DNA from 4 places in the Sorangium sp. So ce124 genome. Region 1 is predicted to be linked to each of the others. Evidence: riboswitches for the same ligand, from Rfam matches in the RefSeq annotation. Region 1 holds a riboswitch; each other region holds the start of a gene.
The links. A riboswitch is a leader RNA that binds a small molecule or an ion and turns the genes downstream of it on or off. The one in region 1 is predicted to bind cobalamin.

Region 1 (4,193 bases):
TCGCGGCGCTCTTCGGCAGCGAAGATCAACAGCTCGGAATGAAAGCGTTCCTGGCGAAATCGCAGGCCACGTTCACGGGAAAGTGACGCCTCGGAAGGCGCGAACCGCGCGCTCGAGGGCAAAAAAATACCGCGCATCACGCTGGAGGGGGGCCCAGAATGACCGCGGCAGGGACACCGCGCCGGAGTCCTGAACGTCCGCCACGGTGCTAAGAAAAAAGACCGCATGCGCTCCGGGCTGGGGGGTCCGCGCCGGTGCGCATGCGGTAGTCAGATTGTGGCATCCGCATGCGCGTTGTCGATAACAAAGTGCAGCGCCTGCACGCCGGGCGAGCAGAGCGCTCCAGACGCGAAGGCAGCCAGGCGGGCGCGCGCCCCACACACACCAGCTCTGCAGGAATTCACGTTCGAGCCGGGCATACCCCTCCACTGGAGACAGCGCTCGGCGCAGCGTTCATTTCGCATTCCGAGACGAGCGAACACGAGATCCCCCATCTCTTCAATAAGAGACGCCACGACGCGGCGGGCCGCACACCTGCTCCCGAGTAAAGAGCCAGGACGAATAAAGCACACTACGGAAGGAACGCGCCGGCGCGTGTGTTCAAGCGCACGAGAGCCCCTGCGTGGGCGCAGGCCGCGATACGCGCAGCGCCCGCGCGGCGACAAAGTAAACAGGTTTTATCTAAGGAGGACATAATTCAGGACGTGCGCTCGACGACTCTTCGCCTGATGCGTCTGGGTCAATTTCTCGGCCTCGGCCATCGCATGACAGGGCCTGGATCGCTCGCCGGCGCGCCCATGCCTCCTTGATGAGGGCGGCGACGGGCGCGCGGCGCGCCTCGGCAGCGATGGCCGCGTGCACCGCTGCAGGCCCCGAGGGCGGGGTGTCCGCCAGCGCAGGCATCACCGCCGCACCGACGCCGCAGACGAGGGCGCTCGCGGCGGACCGCTGCGGGACGGAGCGCGCCAGGTGGAAGCGCGCCCCCCAGATCGATGCACCGGGTCGACGCACCCGGGTTCGCCCGGTCCGCGCACCCCGGTTCGCCCGGTTCGCGCACCCGGGGTGCTCGCCCGGCTGCGGGGTGCTCGCCCGGCTCGCGCGATCGTGTCGCCAGGACGCGCGGGCCGACGCGCGCAAGGCGGAGCCGACGCGCGCTCGACGATCAGCTCGTCTGACACGCGAGGCCCCGTGCAGCGTCCGCTGGGCACCTCCGCCGCGATCGGGGCGCGACGTCCTTGACGCCGGGCACGAAACGGGATTACCGAGCACCGGCCTGACAATCCATTCCTCGGGTGCCCTCCGGGGCATAACAGGGAAGCCGGTGCAAAACCGGCGCGGTCCCGCCACCGTGAGTGGGGAGCTGCCTCCGAAGACCACTGGGCCTCATTGAAAGAGGCCTGGGAAGGTGGACGCAGCGCTGGGAGCTCGATCAGCTCCCTGAACCCATGAGCCGGGAGACCTACCCGAGCCTCCCACGAGGTGCAGCTTGCGCACGTCTTCGTGGCGTTCGGGTGCGGACTTCACCCGGAGCGCCGAAATCGGTCTTCACGGCCGCGCTTTGTCGATAGCCGCCGTGTCCCTGGGGACGCTCCTCGCGCCCCGGCCCGCGGCCGCGATGCACCTCGCGGAAGGCGTCCTGCCGCTCGGCTGGTGCGCCGCCTGGAACGCGCTCGCCCTGCCCTTCGTCGCGATCGCCCTCCACCTGCTCCGGCGCCGCACCCAGCAGGACGCCTTCTACAAGCCGTTCGTCGGCCTCATCGCCGCCGCCGTCTTCGCGATCTCGTGCATGCCCGTGCCGGTGCCGACCGCCGGGACCTGCTCCCACCCGTGCGGCACAGGGCTCGCGGCGGTGCTCATCGGCCCCTGGATGACCGTCCTCGTCACCGTGGTGGCGCTCCTTATCCAGGCCCTCTTCCTCGCGCACGGCGGCCTCACCACGCTGGGCGCCGACGTCGCGTCGATGGGCATCGCGGGCGCCTTCACCGGCTACTTCGTCTTCCATCTCGCGCGGCGCTGCGGCGCGAACCTCTGGGTCGCGGGCTTCCTGGCGGGCGTGACGTCGGACTGGGCGACGTACGCCACCACGGCGCTCGCGCTCGCGCTCGGGCTATCGGGCGAGGGATCGGTGACCTCCATGTTCACGGGCGTCGCCCTCGCCTTCGTCCCCACCCAGCTGCCGCTCGGCCTGCTCGAGGGCGTCATGACCGCGGGGGCGCTCGCCTTCCTGCGCACCCGGCGGCCCGACATCCTGGACCGGCTCCAGGTCGTCCGGCTCGCCCCGGGGGCATCGTGACGCGGCGGCTCGGACAGCGCCCCATGTCAGCGCTGCTCGCGCGGCGCGCGTGCGTAGCCTGCGAGCGCGCGCTCCAGCTCGCCCCTGCCCTCTGGCTCGCCGCCTGCCGCAACGCTTCCTGGGACGGCGTCGACGAGGCCGTGGTCCGCCGCGTCGCCGAGGACGCAGGGCGCCACGAGACGGGGCCGCTGTTCGCGGGCCTCGAGGGCGACCTCCTGCTGTTCGCGTTCCTCTGGGCCGGGCTCCTCGCCGGCTTCGCCCTCGGCTATTTCTCGCGCGTGCTCTTCGTCGAGCGCGCGGACGCGCCCGCGGGCAAGGCCGGCGGCGAAGGCCTGCGTGCGGACTGATCCCCCCGCGCGGCTCCGCGACGTGGACGCCCGGCTCCGCCTCGGGGCCGCCGTGGCGGCGTGCTGCGTCGCCGCGGGCGCGCGTTCGCCCGTCACGCCGGCCGCGCTGCTCCTCCTCGCGTGCATGGCCCTCCGCCTCCAGGGCACGCCGGCGCGCGCGGTCCTCCGTGCCGCCGCGCCCGCCGCGTGGATCGGAGCGGTCGCGGCGGCGCTGGCGCTCGCGCTCACGCCGGGGGCGCCGCTCCTCCCCGGCGCGCCGTTCCCTGTCGACGCGATCACGGCCGAGGGGGCGCGCCGCGCCGTGGCCATCGGCGCGCGCGTCCTCGCGGCGGCCGCGGTGCTCCGGTGGCTCGCCGGCGCAGCCGCGCCCGCCGAGATCGAGGCGGCGCTCGCAGGGCTCGGCGTCCCCGCGGCCCTCGTCGAGCTGCTCGCGCTGACGCGGCGCTTCGCCGGCGTGCTCCAGCGCGCGGCCGACAGCGCGTGGAGCGCCGCCGCGCTCCGCGGCGGGTTCACACGCCCCGGCGCCGCCGCGCGCTCGGCCGGCGCCGTCGCGGGCGTCGTGGCGCTCCGGACGCTGGAGCGCTCCGAGAGCGCCGCGCTCGCGATGCAGCTCCGCGGCTACAAGGGGAAGCTCCCCGTGGCGGACCGAAGGGCGAGCGCGCCCGCCGCGAACCTCGCGTTCGCCGCCGCCGCCATCGCGGCCCTCGGGCTCAGCGTCGCCGCGGGAGAGGCCGGATGATCGCGATCGCGCTGCGCGCCCCCCGGATCGGCTACCGGCGCGGCGAGCCCGTGCTGCGCGACGTGCGCCTCGACGTCGCCGAGGGCGAGTCCGTGGCGGTGCTCGGCGGCAACGGCGCCGGCAAGACCGCGCTGCTCCGGACGCTCGTCGGGCTCCTCCCGGCGCCCGGCGGCGGCGTCGAGATCGCGGGCCGCCGCGTGGGCTCGCCCTCGGACGCCGTCGCCGCGGGCGCCGCGCTCGTGCTCCAGGACCCGGACGACCAGCTGCTCGGCGCGACGCTCCTCGACGACGTCCTGTTCGGCCCGAGGAACCTCGGCCTGCCCGCGCCCGAGGCGCGGCGCCGCGCCGAGGAGGCGCTCGCCGCCGTGCAGATCGCCCACCTCGCCGATCGGGCCATCGAGGCGCTGAGCTTCGGCGAGCGCAAGCGCGCGTGCATCGCCGGGATGCTGGCGATGCGGCCGCGGGTGCTGCTGCTCGACGAGCCGACCGCGGGGCTCGACCCGGAGGGCGAGCTCGCCCTGTGCCAGACGCTGCGCGCGCTCTCCGAGCAGCAGGGGACCACGCTGGTCACCGCGACGCACGCGGTGGATCTCGTGCCGCTCTTCGCAACGCGCGCCGTCCTGCTCGGCGACGGCCAGGTCCTCGCGGACGGGCCGCCGCGGGAGGTGTTCGCGCGGGGGGAGCTCCTCGCGCGGGCGCGGGTGCGGCGGCCGTGGGTCGCCGAGCTCTGGACCCGGATGAGGCCTGTGCCGCCGCAGGGCGGCGCAGGGCTCCCGCTCACCCTGGAGGAGGCGCTCGCGTGCATGACGACGGT
Region 2 (4,193 bases), 980 kb from region 1:
AACGGCCACCCCGGCGAGTAGTGGATCCCCGTGACCGCGGCCGGCTCGTACGGCAGCCGCGACTCGCTCGCGAACTGGACCTCGCGCCACGTCGTGTCGAAGAGGTTCTGGATGTCCACGGCCACCTCGACGTGCTTCCACCGCAGCCCGGCGTTGGCGTCGACGACCGTGAACCCCTCGGCGGTGAGCGACTCGTCCTCGGTCGCGGGCCGCGCGCCGATCGCCTTGACCCGCAGCGCCGCGAACGGCGTGAACGCGCCGAACGTCGGGCGGACGCCGACGCCCGCGGTCAGCGTCCGGGTCGGCGCGAGGGCGACCGCGCTCGCGTTGCCGGCGTTCTCGCGGAAGCGCGCGCGGGTGAAGGTCGCGTCCACGTCCGCGAAGAGCCAGCTCCCGAGCCGGTAGCGCCCGCCGATCTCGATCCCGTAGCGCCGCGTCTGCCCCGACGGCTCGGTCGCGCCCGCGTCGCCGCTCCACACAAGCTCCGAGTCCACGTCGAGGAGGAACCCGGCCCCGCTCAGCGACAGCCCGCGCAAGGGCGCGACCCGCACGCCGACCTCGTAGCCCGTCGCGGGCGTGATCAGCGTCGCCGCCCCCTCGCCCAGCACCGCGCCCTGCGCGTCGTTCGAGTGGAAGCCCCGCCCGAAGTGGGCGAAGAGATCGAGCCCCTCGACGGGCGACACGATCGCCGTGAGCTTCGGGAGCAGCTGCATCTGCCCCCGGGTGCCGCTCGATCTGTTCCCCGTCGCCTCGAGGTCCTCGCCCGGGTCGTCCACGTTGACGTCGATCCACTGCCCGCGCGCCCCGAGCACGACGCGGAGCCAGCGCCGGAGCCGGGCGTCCTGCTCGATGTAGACGCCGATCTGGCTCTCGTCGACGTGGGTCCTGCTCTTCTCCTCGAGCCGCTCGCGCGCCTCGTCGTGGTGGAGGGACTTGTCGATCGCGTCCGCGCGGATCTGCGCGCCGAGCGAGGTCGTGAACCTCGCCCCGCCGATCTCGTATTGCCTGCGGAACCGGAGATCGGCGCCCCCGACGGTGCGGTCGTCGTTCTGCTCGATCTGGTCGCCGTGGACGGCGTCCTCGCTGAAGAACGTGAAGTTCGAGTACAGCGTGAAGCGGTAGCGGACGAGGTAGGCCAGCGCGCTCAGATCGGCGTCCCGCCACGCCGTCGAGTAGGCGAGGGACGCCATGTGCCGCTCGGTCGCCCCGCCCTCGGTCGGATCCACGGCGCCGAAATGGTCGATGCACGGCTGTCCGAACGCCGACGGCGGCGGGTTCAGCCCGCCCTGCTCGCCCTCGCCGCAAACGGCGCGCGCGGGGATCTGGCCGGAGCCGTGCCAGGTCGATCCATACGACATCCATGTCATCTGGACCTTCCCCGTGTCACCGAGATCGTGCGTGGCCCGCAGGTACACGTTGAAGCGCTTGAGCCGCTCCGGGCTCAGGAACGGCCCGTCGTTCCGGTAGATCTCCGCCGCGGCCACAGCGCGCCACGCGTCGCCGAGATCCGGCGAGGCGATGACGAGGCCGCGCTGGATACCGTACTGCCCCAGGCTGACCTGCGCGTAGCTCTCCTCGAGCTTCTCGGCGAAGCGCAGGTTGACGGCGCCCGCCGTCCCGAAGTCGCCGATGCTGGCGTAATAAGGCCCCTTGTAGCCGTCGAGCCCTGTCACGAGCTCCGGGATCATGAAGTAGAGATCGGTGAAGCCGTGCCCGTGGCCATGGCTGACCATGTTGACGGGCACGCCGTCGACGAAGAAGGCGACGTCGGTCCCGTGGTCCGCGTCGAACCCGCGGAGGAAGTACTGGTTCGCCTTGCCGCCGCCCGCGTGCTGCACGGCGAAGAGCCCGGGGACCGACTCGAGGATGTCGCCCGGCCGGAGCCTCGGCCTGAGCTCGAGCTCCCGGTGTCCGACGGAGACGCGCGACGCGGCCTCGCTGCCCGGCTTCTCCGCCTGGATCGTGACCTCGATCGCGGCGTCGCCCGCGGGCGTGCCCTCACCGGAGGGCTCTGCAGCGGCGGCCTCCGGCGGAGCAGCGGGCGCCTCGGGGGTGTCGCCCTCGGCGCGCGCGGGCCGCGCGGCGGCCAGCACCATGGATAACGCGGCGAGCAGATGAAATGGATGGCGGTGCCCGTGGCTCGTCGTGACCGTCTCGCGCAGCATTCGTGTCCTCCTTCGCCGCAATCGCGCGGAGCGGCTTCGGGCCGCTCGCGTCGAGCTCCGCGAGGACGAAATGGCTGGCCATCGCACGGTGCGCTGGACCGACCTCTCGCCCCCGCGGGCGACCGGAAGGCGACGCGGGGGCGGTTCGGTATCCGGGACGTGGCAGAGGCAAAGCTGCACCGGCTCGGACCTCACCGCCTCCCTCGAGGCTCCCAGGTCGAACCGGCGCCGGATGTCTCCCGCCGCCGGGCGCTGGCAGGTCTTCGGGCTCGCGAGCGCTCCGGCCTGGCCGGCTCCCTACTGTCCACCGCTTCCCAGCCCTCGTCGGGCCAGTGCTTGGGGTGGAGGTCGTTCTCGCTTACCGCTGCGGGGCAGCCCCGGAATTTCACCGGGTTCCCTCTTCGGCCCAGGCGAACGCCCGGGCACCAGCGCGGCGCGCACCCTATGGCCGCGCGCCTTCGGCTGTCAATCGCTACCGCTCCCCTCGCCCGCCCGGCGCGGGCTCGCCCGCGCCACGCGCGCGCCTCGCGCTCTCCATCCGAGCGCCTCCCTGCGCGGCTGCCGCGCCGCTGCCGTGCAGGCCGAACGTTCGGGCTCTAGCGAGGATGGGCTCGCTCCTCCGTGGGTCGCGTGCTACACGGCCGCCGCCGTATATGCCCCGTAACGATCTCCGCAATATCGCCATCGTCGCCCACGTCGACCACGGGAAGACGACCCTCGTCGATCACATGCTCCGCCAGTCGGGCGCCTTCCGAGAGAACGAGGTCGTGGCCGAGCGGGTCATGGACTCGAACGACCTCGAGCGGGAGCGCGGCATCACCATCCTCGCGAAGAACACGAGCATCCGGTACCGCGGGGTCAAGATCAACATCGTCGACACGCCCGGCCACTCCGACTTCGGCGGCGAGGTCGAGCGCACGCTCATGATGGCCGACGGGGCGCTCCTCCTCGTCGACGCCGCCGAGGGCCCGCTGCCGCAGACGCGCTTCGTGCTCTCGAAGTGCCTCCAGCGCGGCTTCCCGGTCATCGTGGTCATCAACAAGATCGACCGGAGCGACGCGCGCGCCCACGAGGTGCTCTCCGAGGTGTTCGACCTCTTCTGCGACCTCGAGGCGAGCGACGCGCAGATGGACTTCTCGACGCTCTACGCGATCGCGAAGTTCGGCCAGGCGAAGCGCGAGCTCGAGCACGAGGCGAAGGACCTCGAGCCGCTCTTCGAGACCATCCTCGAGCGGGTCCCCGGCCCCTCGGGCGACCCCGACGGTCCGCTCCAGGTCATCGTCTGCAACACGACGCACGACGAGTACGTGGGCCGGCTCGCGGTCGGCCGCGTGGTCCGCGGCACCGCCCGGTCCGGCGCCGACGTCGCGCTCCTCGGCGAGGGCGGGCAGTCGCGCGGCTACGTGAAGATGCTCTACGCCTACGAGGGGCTGAAGCGCGTCGCGGTCGAGAGCGCCGTCGCGGGCGAGGTGATCGCGATCGCCGGGATCGACGCGGTCACGATCGGCGACACGATCACGGATCCGGCGCACCCCGAGGCGCTGCCGCGGATCGTCGTCGAGGAGCCGACGATCAAGATGAAGATCGGCGTCAACACGTCGACCTTCGCCGGCAAGTGCAAGCAGTCGAAGTACCTGACGAGCCGTCACCTGAAGGAGCGGCTCGAGCGCGAGGCGATGAAGAACCTCGCGATCCGGGTGGAGCCGACGGAGGTGCCCGACACGTTCGTGGTGCTCGGCCGCGGCGAGCTCCAGCTCGCGATCCTCGTGGAGACGATGCGGCGCGAGGGGTACGAGATGCAGCTCTCGAACCCCGAGGTGGTGACGCGCGAGATCGACGGCGAGGTGATGGAGCCGCTCGAGCTCGTGGTCGTGGACGTGCCGGACACCTACGTCGGCATCGTGACCGAGCGCCTCAGCTCCCGGCGCGGCCGGATGGTGAAGATGACGAACCCCGGCTTCGGCCGCGCCCGCCTCGAGTTCCGGGTGCCGTCGCGCGGGCTCATCGGCTTCCGCGGCGAGTTCCTGA
Region 3 (4,193 bases), 5.6 Mb from region 1:
GCCCCGTCTGCGCCCGGATCCCGGCCTCGATCGTGGCGCCGGACTCCGGCTCGAGCTCCACGTTGCCGTGGACGACGCCGGAGACGCCGTACACCTCGCCGAGCGTCGGGACGCGGACGTAGCGGCCCACGGTCGCGAGGAGCCGGATCCGGTCGCTCCCCGCCTCCACGCCGACCCGCCCGGTCGGGACGAGCACGTCGCAAGGGCGCTCCCGGTCCGCGCCGGTGGCGTGGCACTCCCCGCTCGCGAGGGCGTGCAGCGCGAGCCCCTCGCCGAGGCGCACCTCCGCGCTGACAGCGCCGCGCGCGAACGAGCGCCGCGCCCGCGCGAGCGGGACGTCGTCCGGCGCGCGCGAGATGCCCTCGCGCGCGACCGAGAGCACGGGCCGCACCCGGAGCCGGTCGACGAAGGAGAGCGTCGCCCCGAGCGTCTGCTCCAGGCGGCGGCCGGCGAGGCGGAGCTCCGGCGTGAGCAGCGCGAGCTCGAAGAGGGGGTCGTGGACCTCCGAGCGCGCCTCGATGAACGAGGTGCGCGCCTCGATCGCGTGCTGCGCCTCGCCGCCGAACGGCACCCGCGCCACGACGGACGTCAGCGCGCGCCGCGACTCCCCCCGCGCTCTCCGGGACGGCAGGAGCGCGAGCCTCGGCATCCCCTGCTCGCGATCGGTGCCGTTCGCGATCACGTCGACGATCGCGCCGCCCCCGAGCTCGACGCGCGCGAGCGCCCACGCGTCGATCGTGCGCACGTCGGCGTTCTGCCGGCGCTCCAGGGTGTCGTCGCTCTCGTCGAAGAGCGTCCCGCGATCGTCCACGAACGTGTAGCGGTTCTCCGCGGCCTCGGCGCTCACCCCGACGATCGAGCTCACCGGCCCCGCGCTGGCGCCGGCGAACGCCCACCCGCGCCGCGCGCCGAGCGAGCCCGCCGTCGCCCCCACGCCGGCCGTCGTCCGGGAAGGCCGCCGCGGCTCGAAGAAGATCGCGCCGCCGGGGCCGAGGCGGTCGGCCTCGATGGGGGCGTTGCCGCGGTAGATCTCGACGCGCTCGATGAGCCAGAGGGGCACGAGCGAGAGATCCGCCGTCCCCACGACGTCGTCGTTCAGGCGGACGCCGGCGAGGTACACAGGCGTCTGCGTGGCGGTCGCTCCCCGGAGGGCCGCGGTCGCCGGCCCGCCGAAGCCGCCCGACTCCTCCACGCGGACGCCCGGCTGCGTGCGGAGCACGTCCGCCGCCCCGAGCCCCGCGCCGGTGAGGCGATCGCGGCTCAGCACCGACCCCGCGACGGACCTGTCCTTGGGCGGCGCGGGCGCGCGCAGGCGATCCCCCTCGACGCGCACCTCCAGCGGGGCTGTCTCCGGCGGAGCGACGGCGCGATCGCCCCCCTGCTCGCCCGCCGGCCTGCGCCGATCGTCGGCCCGGGCGGCATGCGAGGCTGCCACGGCGCTGCCGACCGCGAGCGCGAGCCAGCACGCCGCGCCGGCGCTCCGGCGCCGACGCGACCGACGATCAGAGGAATCAACCATTCACGCGCCGCCTGCCCGCGTCGACCCCGCGCTGCTCCGGGTGAGCCGAGAGCCGAAGCGAGGGGGCTGCGTGACGGGCCACGGCACCGCGCGCGAGCGAGGTGGTCGAGGGCCTGCGCGCCTTCCCCTCGAAGGCTCAGGTCAGCGCGCGCCAGCGCACCGGCGCGCGCACCTTCGGCAGGTCTTCGGACTCACGGGCGCTGCGGCCGTCGCCGGCCGCTCTCCTACGGATCACCGCTTCCCAGGCTGCTCTGGTGCATGCCCAGTGCTTCTTGGTGATCGTCGTTCCCGTTCACCGCTGCGGGGGCAGTCCCGGATTCTCACCGGGTTCCCTTTTCAGCTCGCCCGGCGATGGCCGGACGAGCACCGATGGCGGGGCGACTCGTCGCACCCGTCACGCAGGATGTCAACGCAGAAGCGAAGCCCCGGAACGCCCCGTCCACGGGCCCCACCGGCGGCACACACCCGAGACAGAATCGGGAGTCCCTTGACAGTCCTGCTCGGCCGTGCCATGAGTTACTTGAAACTGATTTTCTTTATCAGAATCAAGCGGCCCGAGACCTGACGTCCAGCGCCCGATGACCCGAGCCCACGTGGCTCTCGACGCCCATCGGAGCTGAATGTGACGAGTTCCATCTCGATGCCGGCCTCTGCCGCGCTGCCCGCGGTGAACGCAGGGCAGCTGTTGAAGCAATACACCCCCGAGTCGGCGTTCTTCTTCGCGTCGCCGACACGCACCCTCCTCGCGCAGGGCGTACACGACATGATCCTCGAGCCGAACGGCGCGGATCAGGGCGATCGCCTCGCGGACCGCGTGACAAGGGTGCTCGCGGCGGCCTCGAGGGCCGGCGCCGGCCAGGGCCTCCCCATGGTGGTCGGCGCGGTGCCGTTCAACAGCACGTCGCCCGCTCACCTCATCGTGCCGCGGACGATCCAGAGCGCAGGCCCGCTCAACCACACGTCGGAGTCGCCGAGAGCGCACCTGCCGATTGCCATCCAGGAGCTGCGCCAGGTCCCGGAGCCCCGCGACTACGTGCGCGGCGTCGAGACGGCGGTGGGCCTGATGCGGTCCGAGGTGCTGAGCAAGGTGGTCCTCTCCAGGATGCTGGAGATGGTCGTGCGAGAGCCTGTCGATCTCCGCCTCGTCCTCCAGCGCCTCTCGCAGCAGAACCGGAACGGCTACACCTTCGCCGCCAACCTCTCGGATCCGACCGCGGGGCTCTCCGGCGCGGAGCGCGGCGTCGCGATGTCGCGCGCGCGGACGCTCCTCGGCGCGAGCCCGGAGCTGCTCCTGTCGCGCTCCGGGCTCCGGGTGATCGCCAATCCGCTCGCCGGCTCCGCGGTCCGCAGCCCGGACCCCGACGAGGACCGCCGGCGGGCGATCGCCCTGCTCGCGTCCGAGAAAGACCGGCACGAGCACGCCATCGTCGTCGACGCCGTGGCCGCCGCGCTCCGGCCGTTCTGCCGGCGCCTCAGCGTCCCCGACGAGCCTTCGCTCACGCAGACCCCGACGCTGTGGCACCTGTCGAGCCGGCTCACCGGGGAGCTGCGCGATCTCTCGATCTCCTCGATGAAGCTGGCCACAGCGCTGCACCCGACCCCCGCGGTGTGCGGATACCCCACGGACCGCGCCCGCGACGCCATCGAGGCGATCGAGCGGTTCGATCGCGGGTTCTTCACGGGGCTCGTGGGCTGGTCCGACGCCAGCGGCGACGGCGAGTGGGCGGTCGTCATCCGCTGCGCCGACGTCGCCGGCCGGGCGCTCCGCCTCTATGCCGGGGCCGGGATCGTCATCGGCTCGAACGGCGAGCACGAGCTCGCCGAGACCACCGCCAAGCTCGGGACGATGCTGAACGCGCTCGGCCTCGACAAGGCGCCGGAGAGGGCATGAGCTCTCCGGAGGAAAGCCGGCAGGCGCCCGCGCAGGCGCGAACGCAGGCGCTCGACGGCTGGACTCCGTGGCCGGCCGAGATGGCCGATCTCTACCGGCGCGCCGGCTACTGGCGCGGCGAGACCTTCGGGCGCCTGCTCCGCGAGCGGGCCGCGCGGCACCCGGATCGGGTCGCGCTCGTCGGCGGCGATCGCCGGGTGAGCTACGGTGAGCTCGATCGGCGCGCCGATCGCCTCGCCGCGGGCCTCCTGCACCTCGGGCTCCGGCCGGGGGATCGCGTCGTCGTCCAGCTCCCGAACATCGCGGAGTTCTTCGAGGTGTGCTTCGCGCTCTTCCGGCTCGGGGCGCTCCCCGTGCTGGCCCTGCCCGCGCACCGGCGCGCCGAGATCGCGTACTTCTGCGAGCACACAGGGGCGGTCGCGTACGTCATCGCCGACCGGGACGGCGGGTTCGATTACCGGGAGCTGGCGAGCCAGATCCGGCGCGACGTCGGGACCTTGCGGCACGTGCTCGTGGCCGGCGAGCCGGGCGAGCACACGGCGCTCTCGAGCCTGGACCGGGAGCCCGTCGAGCTCCCGGAGCCCGCCGCGGGGGACGTCGCCTTCTTCCAGCTGTCCGGCGGGAGCACCGGCGTACCGAAGCTCATCCCGCGGACGCACGACGACTACCTCTACAGCGTGCGGGCCAGCGCCGAGATCTGCGGGCTCGACGAGGGCAGCGTCTACCTCGCGGTCCTCCCCGTCGCGCACAACTTCACGCTCAGCTCGCCCGGGAGCCTCGGCG
Region 4 (4,193 bases), 5.6 Mb from region 1:
TCGCCGGCGGCGCCTGTCCCCAGCCGCCCTCGCGGCGCGGCGCGGCGCCGCCCTCGGGCGTGCGGTCGGGCGCCGCCTCCACGGTCGCCTTGGCGATGCGCGTCGCGGGGCGCGATCGCAGGTAGTAGGTCGTCTTGAGCCCCTTCTTCCATGCGTGGAAGTACATGCTCGAGAGCTGACCGATGGTGGGGTTCTCGACGAAGAGGTTCAGCGACTGGCTCTGATCGATGAAGGCGCCGCGATCCGCGGCCATGTCGATGAGCGAGCGCATCGGGATCTCCCACGCGGTCCGGTACACGGCGCGCAGCTGCTCGGGCAGCTCGTCCATGCCCTGGACCGAGCCCTCCGCGAGCTTGAGCCGGGTGCGCGCAGCGTCGTTCCACGCGCCGAGCCGCTTGAGCTCCGCGACCAGGTAGCGGTTCATCTGCAGGAAGTCCCCAGAGAGCGTCTCGCGCTTGAAGAGGTTGGACACCTGCGGCTCGATGCACTCGTAGCAGCCCGCGATCGACGCGATGGTGGCCGTCGGCGCGATGGCGACGAGCAGCGAGTTCCTGAGCCCCTCGGCCTGGACGCGCGCGCGGAGCGCCTCCCAGCGGGCCGTGTCCTCCGGGACGACGTTCCACGCGTCGAACTGGAGCTCTCCGCGCGCGGCGCGCGTCTCGTCGAACGCCGGGTGTCGCCCCTTCTCCGCCGCGAGGTCCGCGGACGTCGAGAGCGCGTGGTAATACACCTCCTCCGAGATCCGCCTGGAGAGCTCCCGCGCGGCCGGGGCGTCGAAGGGCAGGCGCATCTGGAAGAACACGTCCTGCAGGCCCATGAGCCCGAGCCCGACAGGCCGCCAGCGGAGGTTCGATCGCCTCGTCGAGGGGATGGGGTAGTAGTTGAGGTCGATGACGCGGTCGAGCTGGCGGACCGCGGTCCGCACCGTGCGCGCGAGCTTCTCGAAGTCGAACGCGACCGCGCCGTCCGCCAGCGTGGTCGTGTGGCGAGCGAGGTTGATCGAGCCCAGGTTGCAGACGGCCGACTCCTCGTTCGAGGTCACCTCCAGGATCTCGGTGCAGAGGTTCGAGAGGTGCACAATCCGGCCCGGCAGCGCCGTCTGGTTGCAGGCGCGGTTCGACTTGTCCTTGAACGTCATCCAGCCGTTGCCGGTCTGCGCGAGCGTGCGCATCATCCGCGCGTAGAGCTCGCGGGCCTTCATCGTCTTCTTGGCGAGGCCCGCCCGCTCGGCCTCGACGTAGCGACGATCGAACTCCTCCCCGTAGAGATCGGGGAGATCGCGCACGTCCTTCGGGTCGAACAGGCTCCAGTCGCCGTCGGCCTCGACCCGCTTCATGAAGAGGTCCGGGACCCAGCTCGCGAGGTTCAGGTTGTGCGTGCGCGCGGCCTCATCGCCCGTGTTGTCGCGCAGCGAGAGGAACTCCTCGACGTCGGCGTGCCACGGCTCGAGGTAGACGCAGCACGCGCCCTTGCGCTTGCCGCCCTGGTTAACGGCCGCGACGGACGCGTCGAGCGTCTTGAGCCAAGGCACGATCCCGCTGGAGTGCCCGTTGGTGCTCTCGATGAGCGAGCCGCGCGAGCGCACCCGGTGGTAGGCGAGCCCGATGCCGCCCGAGAACTTCGAGAGCATCGCGACGTCGGTGTAGCGCTGGTAGATGGTCTCGAGGTGATCGTCCGGCGAGTCGAGCAGAAAGCAGCTCGAGAGCTGCTCGTGGCTCGTCCCGGCGTTGAACATCGTCGGTGAGCTCGGGAGGTAATCGAGCGACGAGAAGAGCCGGTAGAGCTCGACGGCCTGCGCCGCCGTCTCGGAGAGCGCGCACGCGATGCGCAGGAAGAACTGCTGCGGCGTCTCGATGACGAGGCGCGTCTCGGGGTGCTTGAGCAGGTAGCGGTCGTAGAGCGTCCGCAGGCCGAAGTACTCGAGCTCGTGGTCGCGCCCCGGCTCGATGGCGTCGTTCAGCTTGCGGGCGGTCTGCGCGACGAAGCCGTGGAGCCGATCGTTGATGAGGCCCAGCCGCCGCCCCACGGCGATCGACTGCGAGAAGGCGTGGATCTCCTGATTGCGGACCTCCTTGTCGATGTAGGTCGCGAGCAGGCGCGCCGCGAGCTTCGCGTACTGGGGCTCATCGGCGATGAGCGACGCCGCCGTCTGGATGGAGAGCTGATCGAGCTCGCGCGTCGTCGCGCCGTTGTAGAGGCCGCTGATGGTCTTTGTCGCGACGCGGAGCGCGTCGACGTCGGACAGGGCCGCGCAGGAGCGGCTCACCGCCCGGACGATCTTGTTGACGTCGACTGGCTCGCTCGAGCCGTTGCGCTTCTTCACGCGCATCGTCGTGTGCGGGTGCGTCTCCTCCGCGCCGGCGCTCGTCATGGCGGGCGCATGGGGCGCGTGGAGTGCGTGGGGCGCGCGCAACGGCGCCGCGCCGTTGCTCTTCACCAACGGTTCGTTCAGCATGGCATCCTCCTCGTCGTGCTCGTCCCGAGCGGTCACGGACCGCTCGCGTCGATGCCGCGAGAACGAGAAGGCCAGCCGATGCGCACGGGTGCGCCAGGCTCTTTGGAGGAGCCCTCGGACCGACCGCTCGCCCCCGCGGGCGAAAGGAAGACAACGCGGGAGGGGGTCGGAACCGGGACAAGCGCGAGAGTCTGCGCCAGCTCGGACCTACCCGCCTCCCACGAGGCTTCCAGGTCAAACCGGCGCGGGATGTCTCCCCAGCGCAGGATGTTGGCAGGTCTTCGGGCTCACGAGCGCTCCGGCTGTCGCCGGGTTCCTACGGTCCACCGCTTCCCAGCCCGAGGGCCAGTGCGCGTCGTGGAGGTCGTTCTCGCTTACCGCTGCGGGGCAGCCCCGGATTCGCACCGGGTTCCCTTTTGAGCCCCGGGCCGAAGCCCGAGGCACCAACATGGGCACTACATATGGTGGTGTAGTGAGCCGGTCAAGCGAGATGTTGTGGGGGAGCTCCTTTGCTCGGTTGCATGATTGCACGGTCGACGCTGGCGGTGCGCGCAGCGACGGGCCACAACCCGGGCGTATGCCGCTCAGCGAAGCGCGTCCGGCCGATCCGCTCGACGACCTCGTCGCGCTCCTGCGCGGCAAGCGGATCGTGGCGCTGACGGGCGCGGGGTGCAGCACCGAGTCCGGCATCCCGGATTATCGAGGTCCCGAGACGCGGCGCCGCGCGCGGAACCCGATCCAGGGGCGGGAGTTCTCCCGCTCGGCCGAGATCCGGCAGCGGTACTGGGCGCGCGCCGTGATCGGCTGGGAGCGGTTCTCCAGGGCCGAGCCGAACCCCGCCCACCGCGCCCTCGCGCAGCTCGAGCACGGCGGGCATCTCGACGGCCTCATCACGCAGAACGTCGACGGCCTCCACCAGGCCGCGGGCAGCCGCCGCGTCATCGAGCTGCACGGGACGCTCTCCGAGGTCGCTTGCCTCGCGTGCGGCGCGATGGAGCGGCGCGCCGCCCTCCAGGAGCGGCTCCTCGCGCAGAACCCCGGCTGGCTGCGCCTCGCGGCCGACCTCGCCCCCGACGGCGACGCCGACCTGCCCGCCGAGCACGTGGCGGGCTTCCGGGCGCCGCCGTGCCTCCGCTGCGAGGGGCCGCTCAAGCCGCGCGTCGTCTTCTTCGGCGAGAACGTGGCCCGGCCGATCGTCGACGCGGCCTTCGCGCTCGTGGACGCGGCGGACGCGCTCCTCGTCGTCGGCTCGTCGCTGGCGGTCTTCTCGGGCTACCGCTTCGTGCTGCGCGCCGCGCAGCGAGGCATGCCGATCGCCATGATCAACCTCGGCTCCGCGCGCGGCGAGGAGCTCGGCGCGCTCAAGATCGAGGCCCGGGCCGGCGAGGTGCTGCCGCGCCTCGCCGAGGCGCTCGGCGTCCGCGCGACCGCGGCGCCCTGGTGAGGCGCCGAGCGCCTCGGCGAGGCGCCGGCATCATCCGCGCCGGTACATCACATCGCTGCGGAGGACGTACTTGCTCCCGCGCGTCACGGGGGCGCCGCGGTGGAGCCGGCGGTGCTCGAACAGGAGCGCCATCCCGCGCCGCGGGGCGATGCTCCGACCGCCCCAGAAATCGGTCGTGCCGCCCTCGAAGTCGTCGTTCAGGTAGATCATCGCGGTGAACAGGCTCCGCTCGCCGTCGGATCGCACGAACGACCCGTCGCCGTGCCAGTTGAAATACTCGCCCTCGGTGTACCG

Region 2: linked by a shared signal. The riboswitch ahead of WMF19_RS04975 (TonB-dependent receptor) and the one ahead of WMF19_RS01430 (energy-coupling factor ABC transporter permease) in region 1 are both predicted to bind cobalamin.
Region 3: linked by a shared signal. The riboswitch ahead of WMF19_RS22280 (TonB-dependent receptor domain-containing protein) and the one ahead of WMF19_RS01430 (energy-coupling factor ABC transporter permease) in region 1 are both predicted to bind cobalamin.
Region 4: linked by a shared signal. The riboswitch ahead of WMF19_RS22265 (ribonucleoside-diphosphate reductase subunit alpha) and the one ahead of WMF19_RS01430 (energy-coupling factor ABC transporter permease) in region 1 are both predicted to bind cobalamin.

What each region holds. Positions count from the first base shown of each region.
Region 1 covers NZ_CP150312.1:366,446-370,638, reverse strand. Annotated here, with positions in the region: gene WMF19_RS01435 (enoyl-CoA hydratase/isomerase family protein) at 1-86, shown strand, start outside; cobalamin riboswitch at 1,274-1,481, shown strand; gene WMF19_RS01430 (energy-coupling factor ABC transporter permease) at 1,580-2,293, shown strand; gene WMF19_RS01425 (hypothetical protein) at 2,317-2,640, shown strand; gene WMF19_RS01420 (CbiQ family ECF transporter T component) at 2,630-3,379, shown strand; gene WMF19_RS01415 (ATP-binding cassette domain-containing protein) at 3,376-4,193, shown strand, end outside; gene WMF19_RS01410 (CbiX/SirB N-terminal domain-containing protein) at 4,179-4,193, shown strand, end outside.
Region 2 covers NZ_CP150312.1:1,348,313-1,352,505, reverse strand. Annotated here, with positions in the region: gene WMF19_RS04975 (TonB-dependent receptor) at 1-2,165, opposite strand, end outside; cobalamin riboswitch at 2,403-2,610, opposite strand; gene typA (translational GTPase TypA) at 2,771-4,193, shown strand, end outside.
Region 3 covers NZ_CP150312.1:5,955,473-5,959,665, forward strand. Annotated here, with positions in the region: gene WMF19_RS22280 (TonB-dependent receptor domain-containing protein) at 1-1,435, opposite strand, end outside; cobalamin riboswitch at 1,679-1,905, opposite strand; gene dhbC (isochorismate synthase DhbC) at 2,160-3,410, shown strand; gene WMF19_RS22290 ((2,3-dihydroxybenzoyl)adenylate synthase) at 3,407-4,193, shown strand, end outside.
Region 4 covers NZ_CP150312.1:5,948,386-5,952,578, reverse strand. Annotated here, with positions in the region: gene WMF19_RS22265 (ribonucleoside-diphosphate reductase subunit alpha) at 1-2,455, opposite strand, end outside; cobalamin riboswitch at 2,711-2,918, opposite strand; gene WMF19_RS22260 (NAD-dependent protein deacetylase) at 3,033-3,899, shown strand; gene WMF19_RS22255 (prolyl hydroxylase family protein) at 3,930-4,193, opposite strand, start outside.